DNA from 4 places in the Alteromonas sp. CyTr2 genome. Region 2 is predicted to be linked to each of the others. Evidence: predicted binding sites of a transcription regulator. Region 2 holds the regulator's gene; each other region holds the start of a gene.
The links. The regulator sigma-54, encoded in region 2, starts transcription at its own class of promoters, with help from an activator protein. The targets are predictions, from matches to a motif close to GTTGGCACGNNNNTNGNNT.
Positions count from the first base shown of each region.

Region 1: QME20_RS14060 (exopolysaccharide biosynthesis protein) is a predicted target of sigma-54. The motif match lies at 4,360-4,378, and genes of this name have one in related genera.
Region 3: QME20_RS00130 (formate/nitrite transporter family protein) is a predicted target of sigma-54. The motif match lies at 2,453-2,471, and genes of this name have one in related genera.
Region 4: QME20_RS14000 (DUF1328 family protein) is a predicted target of sigma-54. The motif match lies at 3,949-3,967, and genes of this name have one in related genera.

Region 1 covers NZ_CAMZMZ010000027.1:30,440-36,486, reverse strand. Annotated here, with positions in the region: gene QME20_RS14085 (DUF413 domain-containing protein) at 389-745, shown strand; gene QME20_RS14080 (PRC-barrel domain-containing protein) at 938-1,687, shown strand; gene QME20_RS14075 (metalloregulator ArsR/SmtB family transcription factor) at 1,784-2,095, opposite strand; gene QME20_RS14070 (rhodanese-like domain-containing protein) at 2,280-2,630, shown strand; gene QME20_RS14065 (LysR family transcriptional regulator) at 2,687-3,610, shown strand; gene QME20_RS14060 (exopolysaccharide biosynthesis protein) at 3,619-4,224, opposite strand; gene QME20_RS14055 (sigma-54 dependent transcriptional regulator) at 4,771-6,047, shown strand, end outside.
Region 2 covers NZ_CAMZMZ010000021.1:12,900-18,946, reverse strand. Annotated here, with positions in the region: gene mgtE (magnesium transporter) at 1-669, opposite strand, end outside; gene QME20_RS12140 (HPr family phosphocarrier protein) at 844-1,116, opposite strand; gene rapZ (RNase adapter RapZ) at 1,116-1,961, opposite strand; gene ptsN (PTS IIA-like nitrogen regulatory protein PtsN) at 2,046-2,489, opposite strand; gene hpf (ribosome hibernation promoting factor) at 2,503-2,790, opposite strand; gene QME20_RS12120 (RNA polymerase factor sigma-54) at 2,821-4,302, opposite strand; gene lptB (LPS export ABC transporter ATP-binding protein) at 4,376-5,101, opposite strand; gene lptA (lipopolysaccharide transport periplasmic protein LptA) at 5,104-5,658, opposite strand; gene lptC (LPS export ABC transporter periplasmic protein LptC) at 5,627-6,047, opposite strand, start outside.
Region 3 covers NZ_CAMZMZ010000001.1:21,393-27,439, reverse strand. Annotated here, with positions in the region: gene QME20_RS00140 (DUF58 domain-containing protein) at 1-227, shown strand, start outside; gene QME20_RS00135 (DUF3488 and transglutaminase-like domain-containing protein) at 224-2,290, shown strand; gene QME20_RS00130 (formate/nitrite transporter family protein) at 2,731-3,579, shown strand; gene QME20_RS00125 (protein phosphatase 2C domain-containing protein) at 3,706-5,616, shown strand; gene cynS (cyanase) at 5,635-6,047, shown strand, end outside.
Region 4 covers NZ_CAMZMZ010000027.1:19,783-25,829, reverse strand. Annotated here, with positions in the region: gene QME20_RS14030 (hypothetical protein) at 1-304, shown strand, start outside; gene QME20_RS14025 (hypothetical protein) at 309-848, shown strand; gene QME20_RS14020 (hypothetical protein) at 901-1,158, shown strand; gene QME20_RS14015 (hypothetical protein) at 1,183-1,761, shown strand; gene QME20_RS14010 (hypothetical protein) at 2,306-2,950, shown strand; gene QME20_RS14005 (DUF2490 domain-containing protein) at 3,085-3,762, shown strand; gene QME20_RS14000 (DUF1328 family protein) at 4,010-4,186, shown strand; gene QME20_RS13995 (hypothetical protein) at 4,225-4,419, shown strand; gene QME20_RS13990 (hypothetical protein) at 4,501-4,719, opposite strand; gene QME20_RS13985 (DUF349 domain-containing protein) at 4,733-6,047, opposite strand, start outside.

The DNA of each region.
Region 1 (6,047 bases), on a different contig from region 2:
GGTTGTTAACACACTTCAATTATTATCTTAAGTGACAAAATAGAAAACGAATTTTAATCATCGTAGCGACAAGAATTTTTGATTATTCTCATCAGTGATTTTCATAGACTTTTAACGTCCAACTCATTTACGCTCGTGTAATAGCGATACCCATTGCAGGGCCAATAAATAGATACTTACATTTCACTTTAATTTCAAAAACTTAGACACATCATACTTGAGGTTTTCACCTCGTACTTTCTGTATACTTTTCTGACGTAATCTAAAATTTAGTGTTAGATTTTATACCGTTAAAAATTTTTTATTGATAAGAGAAAAATCTTTTGTTTTATCTTCGTTTTTAATTATCTTAAAAGTGCGCTGAACAAAACATTACGTTGGGTACAACATGAAAAGTTTAGCTATTCGACAATCTGCAAAACCTTATATTGACCATCAGAAGTTTCCATACGGTTTTCGTAAATCAGGTGACTTCAGTATTACTGAAGCCGATCTTCTAACCCACTACGGCAAAACACTGCTAGGACTTGAAAGTGGCGAGTTGTCGCCTGAAAGTGATGATGAGAGACATTTCGTCGAATTCGTTACAGGTAAAGTTGAAGCTAGCAATAACCTAGAAAAAGCCTGGGCGAAATACGTCAGATTAGCAAGGGGCAAAAAGCACTTCTACACCCTTCACAGCAGTGCGAGTAACCAGTCAGACTATGATGAAGATTACTCTGATGAAGAATTCGATGTAGCATAATGCTACAGCATTACTAAAAAGCTCGCTCCGGCGAGCTTTTTTGTTATTGAACAAATGATCTCAATCAACTTCAGACAAGAACAAAATGAAGAAACATTAAGGACTGTCTACACTTAGTAGTAATACAGAGTGATGTGCAGTGAATTGTGCATTTCATTCTGAAAAACGAGCCCATGCAAAGGAGGCGCAACGATGATCATTAGTTCAAAACAGCTTACTCACTTTTCTATACATGCCCTTGATGACAAAGTGGGCGGCATCCGCGATATCCTTTTCGACGACGAAACCTTCACTGTTCGCTACTTGGTCGCAGATACCAATACTTGGCTACCGCTTAGCCGCAAAGTGGTAATATCACCTATATCTGTCAAACAGCTAGATGAAGATAGTGAGTCTGTTCATATCAATATGACAGTTGATACATTGAAAAACAGCCCCTCTATTGACGAACATAAGCCTGTGTCACGTGAATACGAAGAAAACCTCTTCAAATATTTTGGTTACGGATACTATTGGATTGGTCCAGGAGCATGGGGAGAGTTCGCACATCCAAATGAACTGGTCGAATTACAACGCGCTGAAGAGTCTGAAACTGAAACCCCGAAAAAAAGCACCAACCACCTAAGAGCAGTGGGCGAAGTTGGTGGATATGAAGTAGCTACAACCACAGATAACGTGGGCCACATCAGTAACTTCGTCATTGACACCGAGAGCTGGAAGATAATCATGCTAGTGGTAGATACCAACAACTGGCTTCCGGGTGGTAAACATCTCGCACTTCTACCTAGCGATATTGAAAGTATCGACTGGGCGGCGCACAGCGTAGTAGTGAATTTAAGTCACGACGAATTGGTTGATAGACCTGAAGTGGAAAGTGAAAAAATATCTGAAGAAGGCTATGTGCCTATGCTTTGCGAGCAATTGAACAAAAACGGAAATTAATAACCGAAGAGTGTCATTGATGGTAATTTTTAGTTAGGAATTTTACAATGTCCGTTGTTGAAGGCGGACATTGTAGCTTAGGATGCAAAAAGAAGATTATTCGCAGAAAAATTCGTACATCAAAGCAATTAAGCGCTTGACGCGCTCGTCTGCTAAGCGGTAGTAAATAGTTTGACCTTGCCTTCTTGTGGCCACCATCTTTGATTCTCGCAATAAAGCAAGGTGCTGAGAAATCACTGGCTGCGAGACGCTAACAACTTCGAGAAGTTCGGTTACCGATTTTTCCTCTTTCAGCAACGAACAAAGCACCATAAGGCGTGTTTTATTCGCGAATTGCTTAAGGAAGATCTCGGCTTCCGCAGCGTGTTCCATTATATCATCTGAACCTATTACCATATCCTCGGACATAAGCACTCTCTATCTGTAAAGTATTTCGGCACCAATTTAGCCATTTACTATACTAAAGTATAAGGCATTTTGCCGACCTGCCAATTTATGCGACGAATCGCCGTATTTTACATTGTTTTATTACGCTGACATCAATATATTAGATTTTACTTATTTCAACTAAGTTTAGGCAAAAAGGAAAAATATGCTTATAGACATGAAGACTCGAATAGAAAACATAGACGTGAACTTACGCACTGTATCTGCGGAGCAAGCGGCCAGTGAGTGCCGAAACAATAGCGGTATACTGATTGATGTACGAGAGAGTGCCGAAGTTGCCAATCAGCCCGTACCTTCTGCGCTTCACATACCACGCGGCGTGCTCGAAATGAAGGCACTGGAACAGTTTAAAGATGCTTCAGCGCCACTTTATATTCACTGTGCGTCGGGCGTTCGAGCAAAACTAGCTGCAGAGCAACTTATAAAGATGGGCTATGAGAACGTTTCGGTTGTGACATGCCCTGTACCCACGATAAATCAAGCAAACCAGAAATGACTTCTTAACCACGCGTATGCTATAAGTAGCGTTAATTAAGAGTTTTAAGGCGCTGTATGCTGAAATCTACGTTAGAACAATGGCGAATGTTCAAAGCCGTCGTCGATGCAGGCGGCTTTAATCAAGCTGCTGCTGAAGTTCACAAAAGTCAATCGAGCGTTCACCACGCGGTTCAAAAGCTTGAAAACGCCATTGGAGTGTCATTGTTTGAGAATATTGGACGTAAAGTCCAGCTTTCGCCGCAAGGTGAACTTATGTATCGCCGTGCCTCTTTTTTGCTTAGCGAAGCGCACAAGCTCGAGGCCGTTGCCAATAGCCTTAAATCTGGCACAGAAACAACTTTACGCATAGCGGTAGATATTATTTTCCCGTCTGAATTGCTTTATAACGTGCTAGCGAAAGTTTCTGCTGAGTTCCCGCTCCTTCGTATCGAGATAGAAGAAACTGTACTCAGTGGCGCAAATTCACTTTTGAGCAATGGTAAAGTTGATTTAGGCATCTCTCCTTTCGCGTTTTCTAATGGCTTTAGCGAAGACTTGTGCGAAATTGAATTTGCAGCTGTCGCTCACGCCGACCATCCATTACACCAATTGGATAGAACGCTCACACTGGAAGACTTAAAAGCGTATCGTCAAATTGTGGTAAGGGATTCATCCGCGGAGCGTAAAGCTGATGTGGGCTGGTTAGGTGCAGAGCAGCGCTGGACCGTAAGCCACGTTAGAACGTCATTAGATATTATTGCTCAGGGGTTGGGTTTTGCGTGGCTGCCTATAGCAATAATTAAAGATGAGCTAGAAGACGGTACACTCGTTCCCCTTCCCCTCGATAATAATGCAGCGTTGCGTAAGGCGCTCCTTTATTTGTCTTTCGAAGACGGCGATACGTTGGGACCAGCTGCCCGTGCTTTTATTGGCGAGCTACGATATCAAACAATGAACCTTCCATCGTCAGATTTTATGCTCGATTCGTGTACTGAGTAGTTAGATCATCAACTTAGCGCGACTGCAAGGCGTTCAAACCCAAGTATAAAGCCAAATAGCGATAACGAAACACCAACTAACGCCACAGCACCGTCGTCTGTGGCCATGCCTATTGCCATAATAAAAACAGCAAAAGCGGGAATAAGCCCCATAAAGGGAATAAGCTCGAGTGGAATCATTACAAGTCCGCAACCCGCACAGCATAATGCGATGAATGATCTGAACACAGGCTGGCGCATGAAAAAACACCGAGGAACTAAAAAGCGGTCTACGCGTACTGCATACGGTTTAACCTTTTCGACAATGTAGCGAAGCTGATCGGCGTCACAGTTTAGTTGCTTCACTCTTTGCGGTAACCAAGGATGCCTACGACCGAGTAAAATTTGCAACGCGATGAGTAAAATCGTCCCACCCGCTAAAGATGGGATCCCAGGGATGGCCCCAATCGGTGTGCAAGCGATAAAAGATGGCAGCGCCAGCATTGGTCCAAAGCCCCTTTTCTCCATCACATCCCAAAACTCAGCAAACTCGAACTTATCTTGTCTTGCTCGCGGCTGCATTTTCCCCAACAACTCGTATAAGGTCATTGATCTTACAGCTGTTTTTCCCCACATCTTCAATTCCTTTGATATCACATTACCTGCGAACGTCGCGCTAATCAGACGGGCTTCTCGCCTAATTAATATACATTTCTCGCACCTAGTCGATTTGCCATAGTGAAATTGCAAGTAACTTTAGACAGTTAAATCGTGCGAAAAATATGCCATCGATTGCATGTGACGGTGTGTTAAAGACAGGAATACTTTTTGCAAATGCCCCTGATAAGTAAAATAAAATCACCTAATAAAACAAAAACAGATATAGACATTCTGTACTTTAGCGCGATGTGTACCGCTGATCGCAAAGAGTTGATAAATTAGAAGAAGGTAGCGCAACCGACTATCCCTGGCATCTAAGCAAATGTTCAAGGTTACCGGGTTGCTTGAGGCATTTAAATGTTTTCCGATGCGCTTACGCCTTATCGATTTAAACCAGCGTACAAATAAACTTTAAATATGCGCTTTAGCATTCAGCTATTAATAGCGTATGATAAAACTATAACATTGATTCTATTCCATATTTTTTCTGAATAGGAAACGAAAGAAGAGAGGGACATCCACGTGCTTACTGTACTTTTAGTTGATGACGACGCCGAGTTCACAGAAGTAGCTTGTACTATCATCGAATTTCTTGGCCACGAAGTACTTACCGCTGCCACACTCAAAGAAGCCCGCGATTGGTTAGAAAAAGAAACCTTTGACCATGTACTGCTTGATTTCATGCTACCCGATGGAAGCGGCGCACACTTGTTCAATGAATTAGATGCACTTCCTAAGCGCCCTCGCGTTACTTTGATAACGGGTCACCCTTCTGTGAAAAGCGTGATAAAGGGTCTGTGTGGCCCCACGGTCGACTACCTCGTTAAGCCAATTCAACGGGAGGAAATAGAGGCCGTATTAAGTCAAAAGCCAAAAGAAAAAGCACCTGCACAAGAAAAAATAGAGAAACATTTTGACTTGCTGATTGGTGAATCGCCAATTATGAAAGAGCTCTACAAGCTGATTTCTAGAGTGAGCAAAACCAGCGCTAACGTAATGCTGCTTGGTGAAAGCGGTGTAGGTAAAGAAGTGGTGGCTGCCGCAATTCATCGCGCTTCAGAAAGTGAAGGTCCCTATATTGCAACCAACTGTGGTGCATTCTCAAAAGAACTAATAGGTAGCGAACTTTTCGGTCACGAAAAAGGAGCATTTACCGGCGCTGTAGGTCGTAAAGAAGGTGTTTTCGAGCAAGCTGAGGGCGGCACGCTCTTTTTGGACGAAATTACAGAAATGCCCATTGATATGCAGCCCAACTTACTCCGCGTTTTAGAAAACAAGGTTGTTATTCGTGTGGGCGGAACGAAGACCATCCCGGTGAGCTGCCGCGTTGTATCTGCCACGAACCGAACAATGGAAGAGATTGCGCAAAGCAAAGTACTGCGCGAAGACATCTACTTCAGACTTGCGGTGTTCCCAATCACCATTCCTCCGCTACGTGAAAGAAAGGAAGATATTCCATTACTAGCAAAAACCTTTATTGCTGAATTCAATAAAGATAATGGCTCGCAATTTAAGTGGGAAGATAGTCAACTCGATACGTTACAAGCCTACGACTGGCCCGGTAACGTGCGTGAACTAAGACACTTTGTGCATCGCGCTGCCATTATGAGCGACCCTGAAAAGAGTGAGATTGAATTACCAAAAACCATTGAGTCGCCTTTCGCTCAAAAGCAGAGCACGACACCGGCACTCCAAGCCGGTAGAACCATTGAAGACGTGGAAAAAGAGCTAATTTATGCCACGTTGGAAAAAGTGAATGGCAATAAGACCACCGCAGCAGAAATGCTGGGAATTAGTAC
Region 2 (6,047 bases):
CACTTCATCGTCTGGCATATTGACGGGGATGGCTTCCGATTCTTCGTCCATAACGTCAGAGACTTTCTCATCGGTATCGGCAGTAAGTAAACGGGTAACTGGCACAATACCAACGAGGTTGTCAGTTCTATTAACAACGTAAAACGTATCGGTATTTTCTGGCAGCTCGCCTTTCAAGCGAATGTAACGCAAAACCACGTCTATGGTGACATCAGGACGCAAAGTGATGGTGTCTGTGTTCATGATGAAACCAGCGGTTTCTTCACCATAAGACAGTGCCTGTTCTGCGCGAACACGGTCCTGTGCATCCATTGAATCTAGAATGTCTGCCAATACCGGCTCGGGAAGGCTGCTTAGCGTTTCCGCCAAGTCATCGGTATCCATTTCTTCAAGTGCATCAACTACATTGGCAGGAAGCATCTTGGCAATGATACCGTTTCGAACATCGTCAGAGAGTTCTTCTAAAATATCGCCGTGGAAGTCGCCATCAATAAGCTCCCACAGCTCGTCACGAGTTCGGCTGGGGCTAGATTCAAGGATATGGGCAACGTCAGAAGGAGGTAACTCAAGCAGAAGCTTACGTACAGATACAAATTGCCCGTTGGTCAACGCGGCGTTAATTGCGCGTAACTGGGTTTGTACGTATTTAGAAACAAGCGCTTCTGCCATAAGGCGTTATTCCTACAAGCTAAAAGATGAACAATGCAGGCCATTGAGCCTAAGTGGGCGTAGAATATCGCAATTATGATGAGTCTGTCATGATAATTGCGTAGGTTTTGCGCAGGATTTTAAGATAACTGCGCTAAGTGTTGATTAATTCGTCAACGAATAGGGCGGGGATGACTATTCGTCTTCGTTGAACCTACCCTCAATAAGCTCTTCAATGGCAGCAAGGGCATCAACGGCATCATTCCCATCCACTATCACATCAACCTGTTCACCTTGATGGCTTTCAAGCATCATTAATCCCAATACACTGCTTGCGTCTGCTTCTTTATCGCCTTTTTTCAAAATGATCTTTGCGTCGAACTGATTAGCAAGTTTAACTAGTTGGGTCGCCGCTCTTGCATGCAACCCTAACTTATTGACGATAGTTAGCGTTTTTTGAATAGTCATTACTGATTCAGCTCTCTATGGCGAATTTGTACATCAGGGTGTATTTCACTGAAGGTTTTCGACAGGGTCTGTGCGATATAAACCGAACGGTGTTGGCCACCAGTACAGCCAATTGCTACGGTTACGTAACTTCTGTTATTGCGCTCTAAATGAGGCAGCCATGTCGTTATTAAATTCTGAATTTGCCAAATGAACTTGGTCACTACAGGCTGCGACCCCAAAAATACTTCTACTGGTGCGTCTAATCCGGTCAGATGTTTAAGGTCGGGCTCCCAATGGGGGTTAGGTAAAAAGCGCGCGTCAAAAACGTAATCCGCATCTTTAGGGATACCGTGCTTAAAGCCGAAAGATTCAAAAACAAGCACAAGGCGTGAGCTCTTCTTACCCAGAATGCGCTCTCGAATCAATTCAGCCAATTGGTGAATGGTCAGCTTATCGGTATCTAAGTATAAATCTGCTCGTTCTGCGATAGGTGCAAGTAGGGCAGATTCAGCTTTAATCGCCTCAGATAAGGATTTATTGAGCTTAGCAAGGGGATGAAGGCGTCGGGTTTCGCTAAAGCGCTTAACCAATACGTCATCGCTTGCATCAATGTAAACGATGGTCATCGACCACGAAGAAGGCAGGTAGTCTAGTATTTCTACCAAATCGTCAGGATTCTTAGGCAAGTTTCGAACATCAATACTTACCGCTACCTGATCATACTCATCAACAACAGTATGAGTTAGTGTGGGAAGCAAGTTTACCGGGATATTATCAACACAGTAATAACCTAAATCTTCCAATGCGCGAAGTGCGACAGATTTACCAGAACCCGAACGACCACTGATTATGATCAGCTTCACCTAATTTCTCCCTAATACTCTGGTTTTATCGCATACACGTTGTCGAATTACGCGCCTAACTATCAATACTTAGGCGCACAATGATTAATTTAATGCAGAAAGAATTTCGTCGCTTGTCGTTGCGCGACGTATTGCTTTAATCGTTTCTTTGTCGCTTAGTTTGCCAGCCACGGTGGCTAGCGTTTGTAGGTGTCCTTCGGTTTGCTCCTCGGGAACGAGTAGCGCAAAAAAGATGTCTACGGGCTTTTCATCAAGGGCGTCAAAGTCGATAGCTGGCGTGCTGGTTACAACAATTGCTATCACTTTCTCAAGACCCGCTAAACGGCCGTGGGGCAGGGCGATACCATTGCCTATGCCTGTACTACCCATGCGTTCTCGAGCCATTAAACTGTTGAGTACTGTCGCCTGATCGATGTTCTCGTTTTGCTTGGCGGCAATATCAGCGATGATCTCAAGAATTCGCTTTTTACTATTACACTGAACCGCACACTCGGTGCGGTCCAGACTTACGATGGCTTGTATATCCATGCTTTATTAACTACTAATGTTTTTTCAGTTTTTCCTTATGCTTGATTACCTGCCGGTCGAGTTTATCAACCATGCTGTCAATCGCCGCATACATGTCGGTATTTTCTGAGGATGCGAATACTTCAGCGCCACTTAAATGAACGGTCGCTTCGGCTTTTTGATTTAATTTTTCAACGTTCAGGATGACATGCACATTAGAAATGTGATCAAAGTGACGTTCAAGTTTGCTGAACTTCGTATCGACATAATTACGCAAAGAGTCGGTGATTTCGACATGATGACCAGTAAGGTTGATTTGCATATTTCGTCTTCCTTATATTATTAAGCCCGTTTAAATAAGGCTCTTGCGTTGGTTCGACGGCGGGATCGACAACGATTCCCGGTACTTTGCTATTGTTCGCCGGGCAACTTTAATGCCTTGTTCGGCCAACAATGAAGCAATCTTGCTATCACTTAGCGGCTTGCTAGGCTTTTCAGCAGCCACTAATTTCTTGATCAATGCACGAATCGCTGTAGATGAACATTCACCACCAGACTCAGTTGCAACGTGGCTAGAGAAGAAATACTTCAATTCGAAAATTCCACGTGGCGTATGCATATACTTTTGCGTTGTCACACGCGAAATAGTCGATTCGTGCATATCTACCATTTCTGCGACATCATTTAGCACCATTGGTTTCATCATTTCCGGGCCGTGCTCAAAAAAGCCCATTTGTTGCTGCACAATGCAGTTTGCAACCTTCATCAAGGTTTCGTTACGAGATTCAAGGCTCTTAATGAACCACTTGGCCTCTTGCATATGTGAGCGGATGAATTGTGAGTCGCTACTATTCTTGGCACGGCGACTCATTGCAGCGTACTGTTGGTTTACGCTTAATTTAGGCAGACTGTCGGGGTTCAGCTCAACCACCCAACGGCCATTTTTCTTGGTTACTGAGACATCAGGAATAACATACTCAGGCTCTTTAGTAACTAAAGCACTACCTGGGCGAGGATTCAAGGTTTGAAGTAAACGCATTGCTTCGCGTAGCTGATCTTCTTTTAATCGGCTTTTACGCATTAGGGTGCGATAGTCTTTGCTGCTCAGTAAGTCAGAGTACTCTTCAATCAGTTGTTTCGCTTCAGCAAGCCACGGCGTGTCTTCTGAAAACTGACGCAATTGCACCATAAGGCACTCTTGCGGAGAGCGAGAACCTGAACCAATGGGATCAAACATTTGAATGCGTTTAAGAACACATTCAACTTCGTCCATTTCTATCGGCTCTTCCATTTCATCGTCGTTAACTGCTTCTAAAATATCGTCTAGCGTAACGGTTAAATAACCTGACTCGTCAATAGAGTCGATGATTGCTGTAGCGATTGCGCGATCGGTATCCGAGAAATGGGTAAGGCGCATTTGCCAAAGAAGGTGCTCTTGAATATCTTCAGTAGTCTCACCTTGGAAGATTTGCTCGTCGTCATTGGATGGACCCGGAGCAGGCGAAGATGAAGCAGAGTAGTATTCGTCCCATGTGCTGTCGATTGGCAGCTCATCGGGAAGATCGTTTTTCTCAAGTGCATCGCCGGCTTCTAGTGTGTCACTAGATGCAGAAGCAGTGGCCTCAGAGCCGCTGTCATCGTTGTCGATATTGTTCTTTTCTAGTTGCGGCTCGTCGTTACCTTCTTCAACTTCTAATAGCGGATTAGAATCGAGCGCTTCTTGGATCTCTTGTTGAAGATCAAGTGTAGAAAGCTGCAGCAGTTTAATGGCCTGCTGAAGCTGAGGTGTCATGGTAAGTTGTTGGCTAAATTTTAGCTGTAAAGATGGTTTCATCTACGTCTTATTTAAATGCTCTAAATTGAATATACCAGAGCGAAACTGAAAAATGACAATTCGGTTACATTAACTATAGCCTGAATTGTTCGCCTAGGTATACATCCCTTACTTTTTGATTACTTAAAACCTGTTCCGCCGTTCCTTGCGCAATAAGCTCGCCATGACTCACAATGTACGCCTTTTCACAAACATCCAATGTCTCTCGTACGTTATGGTCCGTGATAAGGATTCCAATCCCCCTATCGCGAAGATGTTGTATTATCTTCTTTATATCATTAACTGATATTGGATCAACACCAGCAAATGGTTCGTCTAACAAAATAAATTGCGGTTTTGCTGCCAGAGCGCGGGCAATCTCAACGCGACGGCGTTCGCCCCCTGACAAACTCATCCCAGTACTATTACGTATATGGTTAATATTAAATTCATCAAGTAGCGCATCAGCTTCTTCTTCTTGCTGTTGTGAATTTAAATCTTTACGGGTTTGCAAAATGGCCATGATATTTTCATGCACTGTGAGCTTTCTGAAAATAGATGCTTCCTGCGGTAGGTAGCCAATTCCGCGGCGTGCGCGCTCGTGCATGGGCTGATGAGTTAGCTCATTGTCGTCGATTTCAATCTTGCCTTTATCCAGATTCACTAAACCAACAATCATGTAAAATGTGGTGGTCTTACCAGCGCCATTTGGGCCAAGAAGACCGACAATTTGACCCGTTGAGACAGACAGGCTTACATCTCGTACAACCTGTCTTGACTTGTAAGCCTTAGCAAGATTTTTAGCGCTCAAAGTTGCCATTGCTATTCATTGCCCTCGTTGTCTTTTTTGTCTTTCTTAGACGAAGTTTTGCGAATGGTCTCAGGTGTGAATACTGTGGTCACTCGACCCTCACCATCCTTACCTGCGCCGCCAGTCGCTAGCAATTGCTCGGTAATCATATCGAACGTGATGTTGTCACCCTGTACTTTACTGGTGTCTTGTTTCAACTCTGCGTTTCCAGCAAGAGAAATCGTTCGGTTCACCACTTCATAGCGTATTTCATTAGCTTTTGCCGAAACTGGCGTGCCGTCTTCCAATTGCTGGGAATAGCTTGCAGGCTTTCCTCTAGCAATAAATATTTCACGACCACCACCGTCAGTGGCAATTACTTCCACTTCGTCAGCTTCAATAACCAAAGAGCCTTGAGTTATGAGTACGTCGTCTTTGTACAACGCGGTTTTATTTTTACCGTCGATAAACTGGGTGTTCGAGCCTATTTTTATGGGCTGCGAAAAATCATCTTCACTGGCGTGTACCGCACCGCTAGCGATGGCAAGCAATAAACTAGTTGCTAGGGGAATAAGTGGTTTGTACATGATCTAAAAGCTCGTATTCTTGTGTGCGTAAATTCGCGTTAAACCCATTACTTAAAATGACATATTGGGTGCCCAGTATTTCAACGGGTTGGTCAGATGTCATTTGCTTGGTTTCTAAATTAATTTGAATGTACTCGGTCGATATACTTCTGACAAAGTCATCGCCAGTTTGGTTCTCAATATTAACTTGGTTTTCCAGCTGGATTAGCTCGTTATTGTATAGTGTACCTTCATCAGCGGTTACCACCCATGGTGATGACGCGTTTTCTGTATAAAGGGTGTATTTAGGTTGCTGAAACAATACAAAGCCAAGCTGGTCGTAATGCTCCATCGACTCTGCAAATACTTTGTGATTTAACTCACCGTCTTGATTGTACAGCGTAGTGGTT
Region 3 (6,047 bases), on a different contig from region 2:
TGTCGGCACTTACCTATGCAACATTGTCTTGGACAGGCGCAGACCGGGTATTTGGAATACAGTACAAAGGGCTTAACATTGCCCCTGCTCACGGGGTAAAACATAGGCACGAATGTCTTAGTGCACTTGCTTGTTTGAATTCGCATTCATCACAAGCTTCTTCAACCTCAAATAAAACGGTCTCAATATCTTCCATAAAGAATGAAAGAGCGAGGTCAATAAAATGAGCTCCGCTATCTTAAGCCGTTTAACGCAATTAACCGTTGTTAAAAGCGTGTTTAGCCAACCAACCTCCGTGGCTGTGCTTATGCTCTGCATAGCTTTCTCTCTTATTCTTTTTACTCTCACCGCGCCGCTCATGACATGGGTAATTATGCTAGGTGGATGTGCTGTGATAGTGAGGGCCGCAGGCCTTAGTGCGTTAAATAGTCTGCCGACATCACGCACGGTTAACTTGCTGGCGATATTGGTAGTGTTCGCATTATCGTGGTTCGGCTTTTCAGTAGGATTGCTTGATAGCATGATCAACCTATTGACCGCCGCATGCGCGCTCAAAATCATGCTGGTTGAGAAAAAACGAGATTTTCACTTAATTGTATGTACCTGTTTGTTCTTAATCGGCTGTGGATTTATTTCGTCTCTAAGCGTATTTGCGTGGATTGGCTATACAGGAATACTGGCCCTGCTGCTATTTGCGACTGCCATTTATCACGGTGCAGGAATACCCAAATCAAAAAGCATTAAATTCGTGACCGTGCTTATTGTCCAAGCTTTCCCTATCGCGCTGCTACTGTTCTTACTGCTTCCCCAACTCCCTCCGCTTTGGCAGATGCCCACGTCAAAATCTACTGAAACCGGGCTTTCTGACACAGTGACGCCTGGTGATATTGCGTCACTGGCGAGTTCCTCTGAATTGGCTTTCAGCGCTACATTTGAAAACGCAGAAGCAATCCCTGTTGCACCGTCCAGGTATTGGCGCGCTATGACCTTAGAACATTTTGACGGGAAAACCTGGTCTATTAGCGACAAACGCAAACAGGCAGAGCAACAGCTAGCTTACATGGGCAAGCCAACGCCCTTGTCAGCTCTGGCCGAGGAAAACACGCCTCAAGTGATAAGTTATGAATTGATCGTGGAACCCACTCAGCAAACGTGGCTGTTTGCGTTAGCGCCTTCGACACCCAACAACCGCGAGAACAGTATTTTCGTAAGAAGTCTTTTTGATTTTACGTTAAGGGCGAATAGCCCAATATCCAGTAAGAAAGCGTTTTATCTGCGCTACTATCCAACTGCGCAAATCACTAGCGCAATAGGAAATTTTGAATCACAACTAAACCTTCAGGTTTCCATGAATGGTAACCCTCAAGCCAGGGCATGGGGACAGACGCTTGCCAAACAATATTCAGGCGCACAGCAAATAGTTAGCGCAATAATGCGTGAATTTAATCAAGGTGGCTTCCGCTACACCCTATCGCCGAACGCCATGCCTACCGACCCCATCGATCGTTTTTTATTTGAAGAACGCTCAGGTTTTTGTGCCCATTACGCAGGCGCCATGGTGTATGTGCTTCGCGCCGCAGGGGTGCCGGCAAGAATGGTGACAGGCTACCAAGGCGGAAGCGCACTTAATGACAATGTGCTGCAAATAAGGCAGTACGATGCACATGCGTGGGTGGAAGCATTTATTGATGGTGTATGGATTCGACACGACCCAACGAGTATGGTGGCACCGTCACGCTTAACCTTCGGGCTTGAACGTGCGTTGGAAGAACTTGGGGAGTCTCGTGAAGCCAGTATTTTGGGCGACCTTAGCAACGCTGCTATTTTTTCAACGCTACAAATCTGGTTTCAACAGCTCGATTACTCGTGGAGTAAATGGGTACTGGGCTTTGACAATACTGCGCAAACCAACATGCTTAAAGAATTACTAGGCTCGCTAACGCCGCAAAAAATGCGAGTTGTATTTCTTTCCGCCATTGGCCTAATTGGGCTTATTTTAGCACTTTATTTTTTACCCAAAACGCATCGCAACACACTATCGCCCTCACACAGAGTTTTACTAAACGCAATAAAATGCGTTGAAGCTAAAACAGGAAAAGAAAGAGGGAATAAAACCTTGTCCGCCTTTATGAGTGAAGTTAACCCTTTGATAAACGAAGATGCTGCCAAGGCACTAACACTTCTGTGTGAACAATTTGAGCACGAAAAATACGCACACCGAACACAAGAGACAAAAGTTTATCCAACCATGAGGCGTCAGTTAAAAATGTTAAAACAGGCATTAAAGTAGGAAATGGTTAAACCGGTTGCACCTTAAACACTCACACTCCCCCCTTTTTAGTGCAGACTAATTAATACTGCCTTGGCGCAAGCGTCTATCAACACAGTTTCGAATTTATACAAGCTATTGTTTTTAATATAAATAAGTAACACTTTTACTTACATTTTGGTTATTGGCACTTTTTTAGCTTTGTAAAAATGGATAACAAAAGTACGAAGGCGCTTATACAAGTATTAGTTGCCAACGGGCTTTAGAGTACAAAGGCGTACACATAATCGACGGTTTATTTGTTAGCTACCACAATGCATGAGTTTCGGACAAAGGCGTCCCCAGTTCTTTCTTACGAGAGCGCTGCGGACGCCTTTTTTTGATCTTCTGGAACGCATTGAAACAGTAAACGCCAACACACAGATGACAACTTATTAATAACGACAACGTGAGGTGAAACCATGGCTTATCTTCTCCCCGCTGAGTTTGCAACCAAGATGGTAGATGCAGGCGAAGCCAAAATTTATATGTCTACACGAGATACTCTAATCCGCGCTTATATGGCAGGTGCAATATTGGCCCTTGCCGCTGTTTTTGCCGTTACCATTGCCATTCAAACCGGCGTGTTTCTTCTTGGCGCAGTGTTATTCCCAGTGGGCTTTTGTATGCTCTACCTTATGGGGTTTGACCTATTAACCGGCGTGTTTGTACTTACCCCACTCGCTTGGCTTGCACAGCGACCTGGCGTCACGCCAAAACAAATTCTACGGAATTGGGGATTAGTATTTTTAGGTAACTTTGGTGGCGCATTAACCGTGGCCTTTATGATGTCGTTTATTTTTACCATGGGGTATAACGTGGATGGCGGTGCCATCGCGACTAAGGTAGCCAGCATTGGCGAAGCTCGTACATTGGGCTACGCAGAGCACGGCGTTGCAGGCTGGTTCACCATTTTTATTCGCGGCATGTTGTGCAACTGGATGGTGTCGCTAGGCGTAGTGGGTGCAATGATTTCAACCCACGTTAGCGGAAAAGTACTAGCCATGTGGATGCCAATCATGCTGTTCTTCTTTATGGGTTTTGAGCACTCAGTAGTAAACATGTTCCTTTTCCCATTTGGCCTTATTATGGGCGGCGACTTCTCGGTTATGGACTACTTCATTTGGAACGAGATCCCAACTGCACTTGGAAATCTTGTTGGTGGCCTCGCCTTTACTGGACTAACCCTGTACACCACCCACGTTAAGACGCTACCCAAACGTACTATCCCTGTTGATAAAGCCGCTGCATCGCAAACACTGCCTATTTAATTAAGGCGCTTATCTTAAAGCCATCATGCCTTGTCCCTACAAGACATGTCATGATGGCGTTATCCGTTTCCTTGGAAATAACTAATTGGGCTCATAATTAAATATGCAGGTAAGAAGCAATTAAACATGAATGAGCGAGCCGCGTTAAACGCCCCAATTAATCCACCAGCCAACACGCTCAGTGTAAGTGCTTTTTCTACAGCCGGCGTTAAAGCGATAAACCAAGATGCATACGCTTTTCATGTTTCTGATAACCCAAATCAAAGCAGCGTTTTTGTAATCGCCGACGGTGTAAGTAGCAGTACGGTTAGCCAAGTTGCTAGCGACTTTGCTACCAGTCAGTTTATCAAACTGTTTAATATGGCGCCGGAACAATGGTCGGTTAAGATGCGCGCTGAAACCATTATTAAAGAGATAAACGCGCTGCTTTACACACGTACGCAAAGAAGTCCCTTCTGCTATACACCAGAAAAAGGTTATGTGTGCACGTTAACAGTGGCGGTGGTAACAGGCAATCACATGGATGTATTTCATGTGGGAGATTGTCAAATTCAGGCTATTTCTAAGAACGCACAGTCGCCTGTCTTACTCACAAAACCTCATCGTCAAGTATCGGAAAGTGAGCCTTCGCAGAGTTATCTTACTAAAGCATTAGGCGTTCAAGCACATATAGATATCGACCACACAACACTCACCCTCAACTCATCGAGCACGTTTTCGATTAGTAGCGACGGCGTTTATGAGTTTGTTTCGCTATCTACCATTCTTATGAAAATCAGTGAGGCCGATACGCTTTCTGAAAACCAAGCTGCGTTGGTAGTACATGAGGCATTTACTAGAGGAAGCGATGACAACCTCACCTTACTTCTCGTAAAGGTTTTTGTAGCTAGCCATGATGGCCTAAACGATCACATACATCCACCGTATGCCGGCGTTTCAACTTCACCCCATTCATCTGTACTTAATAGGTCATTGGGCGACCAACTGATAACCAATTCTGAGGTTTCTGATGCTGCGATTCATTACTCAAATCAGCAGTCTGATGAACAAGTATGCGAAGACTCTGCTGCCGCAAACTTCAAAACGGGTGATGATGTTGATGGGCTGAAGCTAGAACGACAGCTTTATACGTCGGCCCGAAGCCATGTCTTTATTGCCACCAGTTCGTCTTGTGAAGCTACGCACACAAAAAGCCCTGTGGTTGTAAAAACGCCGGCTACCGATTTTACCCTATCACCAGAAATAATAAATGGGTTCCTAATAGAGAGCTGGTTTTCGAGACGGATTAATTCGGCACACGTTATTAAAAGCCCAACGTTTACTGATTTGGGTTTACCGTACTCTCCTTCTGCTTTTTACAGCGTAAGTGAATATGTGCAAGGTCAAACGCTAGCTCAATGGGCTGTTGATAACCCTACGCCGCCATTAGAGCAAGTTAGGAATATAATCGAGCAGGTTGGTAAAGGTTTACAGGCAATGCACCGTCAGGGCATTCTTCATAGGGATATACGCCCCGACAATATTATTATTAGCGAACAAGGGCACTGTACTATTATAGATTTGGGTTCAGCAGCCTTAGCCGATGCCCCAAGCCTCTATAGTGACACACCTATTCCTGGCGCTGCACTTTTTTCCGCACCTGAATACTTTTTAGGAAATGTAGGCACAGAGCGCTCTGATCTGTTTTCCTTAGCCGTACTCACCTACTATCTCTTGTGCGGGCGTTACCCCTATGGCACAAAGCTCGTTCATTGTCGCACGTTGGCCGAGCAGAAAAAGTTAAAATACCAAACCGCATTGGCTCCTAATCGACCAATACCTAATTGGGTTGATAGCGCCCTTAAGCGTGCTTTGCATGTGAACCCTGATAAGCGATTTTCTTCACTATCTGAGTTTCTTTTTTCGCTTCGCTACCCAAATCCATCACAACATACGGCGTACGAGCCGTTAGTAAAACGACACCCTCTTTTTGTGTACAAGGTGCTAATACTGGCACTTATTTTCAGCAATCTAGTTACGCTCATTTTGTTTAACTAACCCTTTAAGGAAATGCAAATGATTACATCGAGAACCCAAGTTACCGACATGATCCAGTCAGCCAAAATTTTAAAAGGCATAAAGTGGAGTCAGATTGCCGAAGCTGTTGGTCAGTCAAAAGAATGGAGTACAGCAGCTTGCTTAGGACAAATGGCCATGACAAAGCAGCAAGCTGAAGCCGTGGGTGAGTTACTTGAGCTTACCGACGAAGCGATTGCCTGGCTTCAAATTGTGCCTTACAAAGGCTCGTTACCCACAGAAGTCCCTACCGACCCGCTTATTTACCGCTGGTACGAATTGGTGAGTGTGTATGGCACTACATTAAAGGAATTAATTCATGAAGAGTTTGGCGACGGCATTATGAGTGCCATTGATTTTTCTATGGATTTACAGCGCGAGAACGACCCTAAAGGCGACCGTGTCAGCGTAGT
Region 4 (6,047 bases), on a different contig from region 2:
GCAAACAGCTAAACATAACGATACAAACAGCGTGGCTGAGCCGAGTCACCCAGTAACGGATCAACTGAAAGATTCTCTTCATGCGTCAGTAGACAAGTTAGCAGACAGTGCAGGCATTGCGGAGGAAAACATTCGTCGCACTGCTACATCGTCTGCAGAGAACATGTCAGCGAGAAAGCGTCTGGCGCAGCAGAAATGGCAGGCGTCAAACGTACGTAAATATGCCATTGAAAACCCAGTAGCGACAGCGGGTATCGCATTCGCAGCAGGAATGTTAGTGACGTCACTTTTACGTAAGAAGTAATTCGATGACTGTACCTGATTTTCGAAGAGCAAAGTACAATTTGTGCACAGAAAATCCTTTTCGCCTGACGCCGCCCGCGGCGCAGGCGAATCTTAATGTTAAAAGCAACGGTGACAATGCAAACGCTGCATCAGCAGCCTCTGAACACTCTACGCAACACAAGTCGACGCAACAGAATTACCCCGACCCATCGTTTTCGGATATCTTCTCGGCATTCTCTGAAGCATTTACCCAGCGAAAAGCGCAGGGTTTAGCGTTTTTAGAGCTCACTAACAGTGAATTGATGCTCATTAAAAAGAGTTTCTTTGTTACAGTCTTTGCATGCTTAGCGGCATTTGCGGTGGGCACTGTATGTTGGCTCATTTTAAACATCGCTATTGGCGCTATACTTCATAGTGTGGGCGTTAGCTATGTGGTAGTTCCACTCCTGTTGTTGGTGTTTAACAGTGTTGCGGCCTTTTGTTTATTTAAACTTGCACAAAATTCATTTAATTACTTGAGCTTTAGCAGACTCATTCAAACGTGGCGACGGGTTTTCGGATAGTGAACACACTTACCATTGCGTAATAAATCACGGCCAATAATGAGGAAAAGAGATGAACATTTTTTTAAAATCGAATATGAAAGATATAGCACAGAAAGAGCATGCTTATTTTTCGCAAAAACATCATGCAGATGTTGCACTTACACAAGCAAAGAGGCAATGTAAACTGATGATGGGAAAGCCTGAAACATTGCTTGGCATCGCAACCCTTGGCGCATACAAGGGTGCGGTAGATGCAAAACCCAAAGCAAAACGCAATCAAGCCCTAATGGCAATAAGTAGGACTGCGCTATTGTCGTTATTTCAATGATCACAGTATTAAGGAATATGTGAGATGAACAACAAAAAAAATATGAAGAAAAGTCGTTTGACGCTTGCCTGTGTTGGTGTGGCGTTTAGCCTTGCAATAGTAGGTTGTTCATCGACCCCTGTAGCAGCCCCTACCCCTTATAAGTCAGCGAGTTCCAAAGCTGCCTATGGCTATTCGAGCGAAAAAATTTCTGAGAACGAATACAAGGTTCTTTTTAAGGCAACAGACAAAACTCCTGCTGATAAAGTACAGCAATATGCCCTTTACAGAGCAGCGGAAATTGCTCAAAAGCAAGGCTTTACCTATTTAGCTATTGTTAAAACCAACGTGGATAAAAAGCCAGTTGTTGCGCGAGAAGTTATGGCGAACAAGGAAGAGCCCGTGGCATTTCAAACAGACAGGCAGTGCACTATGTCAGGCTGCGATGAAGTGGCACAGCCTATGGCCGTCCCAAGCTCAAGCGACGTTGTGAAAACTCAAATTAACGACATCTACTTTACTATTGATGTAATGATGGCGAATGATAAAACGCGTCTAGGTAAAAATGCTTTTACTGTCTTAGAGGTACTATCAGAGCCTCTGGAGCCAAAAAATGGCAACTAGCTGAGCGTTTTGCCGCTCACTAATGCTCTGAAACATCAGTTTTAATAGAAATGCTTTTCAGGCCCTAGTTGCAGTTACTGAAAAGCATCGCTCAAACACATAAGCAAAACCGTAATGTGTTTTAAAGCCAACAACCTGTGCACTAGTCTTTATTACTTTTCTGTTGTGGCTAACAGACCACTGGCTAACTGCATTCTTCACTTTTCTACAAACTTGGGCGGTGTCATATTCGTTTCTTCTTGAAAAAGTCGATGACACTGCTGCTATCACAGCCCTTTTCTCTAATTTAAAGCCTCTAATCTATAGCCTCTAATTTATAGCTGTTATCCATTCTTCTGAAGTGCTTCTTGCATTTTTAATGACCCGTTAATCTTCTATTAATGTTGTACAAAAGTCTCCGTCATCATAGCTCGCTATCATTAAACCCATAAACTGCAGAGCAGATTTATAAGCCTCTAGCAACAACGTTGTAGCGGTACTGCTCTAAGCAATTGAATCAGGTAATAGCACATATTTATTTTGCAAATGACTAAGGAGTCAGGCGATGAGAAAGCTAAGCACGTTAATGACAAAAACTACCCTTGTAGCAGCTACAGTAATGTTGGTGACTGGTTGCAGTGCAGTGGCAAAACCGCAGATGGAGCATTCAGCTAGTTCGAATGTTCCGGCGTTAAAAGCTAAAGCACTCGACAACGCATTACTTTATTCCGACGAATGTATTACTGAGCGAGAAGTGGTAACGGCACAAAAGATGTGGGGTGACGGCATAGTGCGAATTGGTGCAGTATTTAGCAATGATGGTGATTACTCTGGCGAAGCCGCAGATTTCATCCAAGCTATGTATGGTTACGATTTAAGCAGCGTACTGTTTAAACCAACGCTTGCAGCTAACGACCAGTTCCGTTCAAGCTTCGATGCTGCGCTTTCATACTTTGTTGGTGGTAATGACGCTTACGAAGAGGACAAAGGCTTTGCTATAAAGCCATACACAAATGTGAAATTCGATAATGTGGGTATTATCAACAACAGCTGTCGCATGGCCGTGGCGATGGGCAACTACTTCTTTACCGATACAAAAGGTGGCGAAACGAAGGTGGAATACACTTTTGCCTATGTCAAAGATAGCGACGGCGACCTGCGTATTGTTGCTCACCAATCTTCGTTACCTTACAACCCAAACGGTAACTAAATAGGCCATTGCCCCTCCATTCTTAGGAAGTGTGAGGGGCGAAACACTCTCCCTTTGCAGGCAAGGCGTCCCTTCCCTTTCGCTTTGCCTCTTTTTTATTTTCAACGAGAAAAACTATGTGCGCAAAACGAATTATGACGCGTTGCGTCTTACTACTTGTGATGGCGATGACAGCCGGCGTTAAGTCACACGCCGAGTCAGATTTTCAATCTTGGAACGCCCTCGCACTCACTGGAGATGCCGATGATAAAGGTAAATGGCAATTTTGGTTTGACGGTCATTTACGCTTTAAAGACGACGCATCTCGCCTAGGCGTTTCTATCGTTCGTCCCGGTGTCGGCTACAAACTTTCAAGCGATACGACCTTGTGGCTGGGTGTTGCAAGAGTAACGATAGACTCAGACAACGGTTCAATTGAAGAAGACAGGGTGTGGCAGCAAGCCACGTATTCATTAAGCAAATTTATGGGCGGTACCATTTCAGGTAGAAGTCGTTTGGAGCAGCGATTCAGGAGCGATGAAGGCGGTGATACAGGCTATCGGTTTAGAAAATTTATACGGTGGTCGAAACCTTTAAATGAGCAATGGTCAATGGTCGTGTGGGACGAGGTATTTTGGGGTTTGAACGACACAGACTGGGGCCAAAATAGCGGGTTTGATCAAAATAGACTTTACGTGGGACCGGCCTATCACCTCAACAAGAAATGGCGCGTCGAGATGGGATACTTACATAATCATATTGCGTCGCCAGGCGCCAATTCAGACGCCATAACAAACCACAACCTTGCTCTCACATTCTTCGGAAGCTGGTAAGAATCAAAAAATAACTCCAGCCAAAGGCCCTTAACACACAAAGAGTAAAGTTGGGTGACTAGGGCCTTACTCAATCATGTAAAAAATGCATTCGTACGTGTAATCGTGACGTTAATTGCCTGCAGATACGGCCTGACAACCAGAGAAAAATTAAATTATATCAATATATTTCAATAACTTAAAAAAACAGGCACAAAGATAGCATTAGTTAAAGTGAAAGTAACGGAAGCAATACGAGGATTTAGTTATGTTAGGTTGGGCAATCACATTTTTTATCATCGCCATTATTGCAGCAGTTTTTGGTTTTGGAGGCATCGCAGGTGCAGCAACAGGTATCGCACAGTTTCTTTTCTTTGTGTTTATCGCGTTGCTCGTAATCTCACTTATCGCAAATGCGTTACGTGGTAGAGCACCAAGAGCCTAAGAGTTAGAAGTATTTTAATAGGAAAAAGGAGTAAGGATATGTTTTCATTTAAAAACTTATCAAAGGTACTAGTAGCATCAGCATTTGCACTATCACTAGCAGCTTGCGGTGACGGTGAAGCGGAAGACGCAGGCGAAGAGCTAGACGAAATTGTTACCGATGCAGGTAATGCCGTTGAAGACGCTTGTGAAGATGTGAAAGAAGGCGTAGACGCTGAAGATAAAGACTGTTAATCACGTTTTTATCAAAAAAGGGCCAGACAATTGTCTGGCCCTTTTTGTATTTACAGTCGACGTGGTTTGACCTATGGTTAGTTAAGACACTTCTTCACCACCTAACTCACGAGCAAGATCGTCTAGTGTAGATAGCGTCGAATCAAATTCACCTACGCCGTAACGGTATTTTACACTCACGTGATGATCCGTACGCCCGAACTTCACTCTTAACCCTTCTGCGTCAATATGCTTCACGGTATTCAAAAAGCGATAGGCAGACATTTCTGTTTCAAATTGAAACTCAACACTGTTTTCCATTTAGGCTTTCCGTTTAAGCAACAATTTCAGGATGAGTATCAATAACTGAAACAACTCGTTGCAGCAAATGGTTATCTTCTTCGCTTATCGAGTCGTATGATAACCAGTCAGCAAGAATGTCGGGAGCTGTTGCCGCTTCGCCTTGTTCCAACTTAGATGTCATCATTTGTAGCTGTACGCTAGAGCGTATAGATGCGTCTGCATCTGGGCTTGGCATACCAGTTGCGACTTCTAATGCTACCGTCAACCATTGTCTATCGTGCTGAGTTGTTTTATTTCCAGTTGACTGACCCAATACGCTTGACCAACGCTTCCCTAACGTTTCCGCTAGAGATTGCTCATCACCACTTCCCTCACCTACACTTAGCTGTAGTAAAGAAATCAGAGCCTGAGCTCGCGCCAATCGGGCTTGAGATTGTGCATTTTTCGCTTGCGCCGCGCGCTTACTTTCAAGTGAATCAATCTTTTTATCTACTTTCGTACGTTGCGCTTTAGGCAAGTCGGTTAACTGAGCGCGAACGTCGCTTATTGATTGACTGAACGTTGCATCATCGCTGTTGATGTCAACAGCTTCCACTTGCTTGAGTAGCGAATCTACTAACGCGTTAAATGCATTATTCTGTACTTTCCGCTCGGCTTTTAAACGTTCAAATACGGTGTCATTGGCAGCCTTAAATTCTGCCCACAACTTACTCTCTTCACGTTTACCTGCATGGCCTACCTGCTTCCATTGGCTTTGCAATTGCTGAGCCTTGTCGGCAGCGCCAGCGACATCTTCTTCCATAGCAAGTTGACAAGCTTGGGTGACTAACGCACGCTTTTGGGCTTGGTTGTCACTTTGCCATTGATTTACTTTAGCCTGAATGGGCGATGATACCGCCTTCCATTCTTGCTTCAGCTGTTCATAAATTTCACGTTCAACCTGACCTGCAGCGTGCCACTGTTTAGACACTCTATCGAAAACTTTCACTAACTCGGCTTCCGGCATGTTAATGTCCATTGCCTTAACGGTAGCGATAATCGACATACGCTGTTCACGCGCAGCAGCCCGCTGTGCATCTAACTTCGCGTAATGCGCTCTACAAGGCTCGAAGGCCTTTTCAAGTGCATCATCGAATTGCTGCTGTAACAACGCGTCATCACTACTTTCTTCACTCGTTGACGATGACGGTGTTAGTGATAACCATTGCTTACGCAGATACTTAATGGCCTCACTTCTTTGCTTAATATTTTCTGCATCAGCGCTGGCTAACGCTTTTGCTTCTTCTACAAGAGCGGGTTTGCGCGGCGCAGCAAGGTAATCCTGCCATCCTTCTAAGCGCGACACA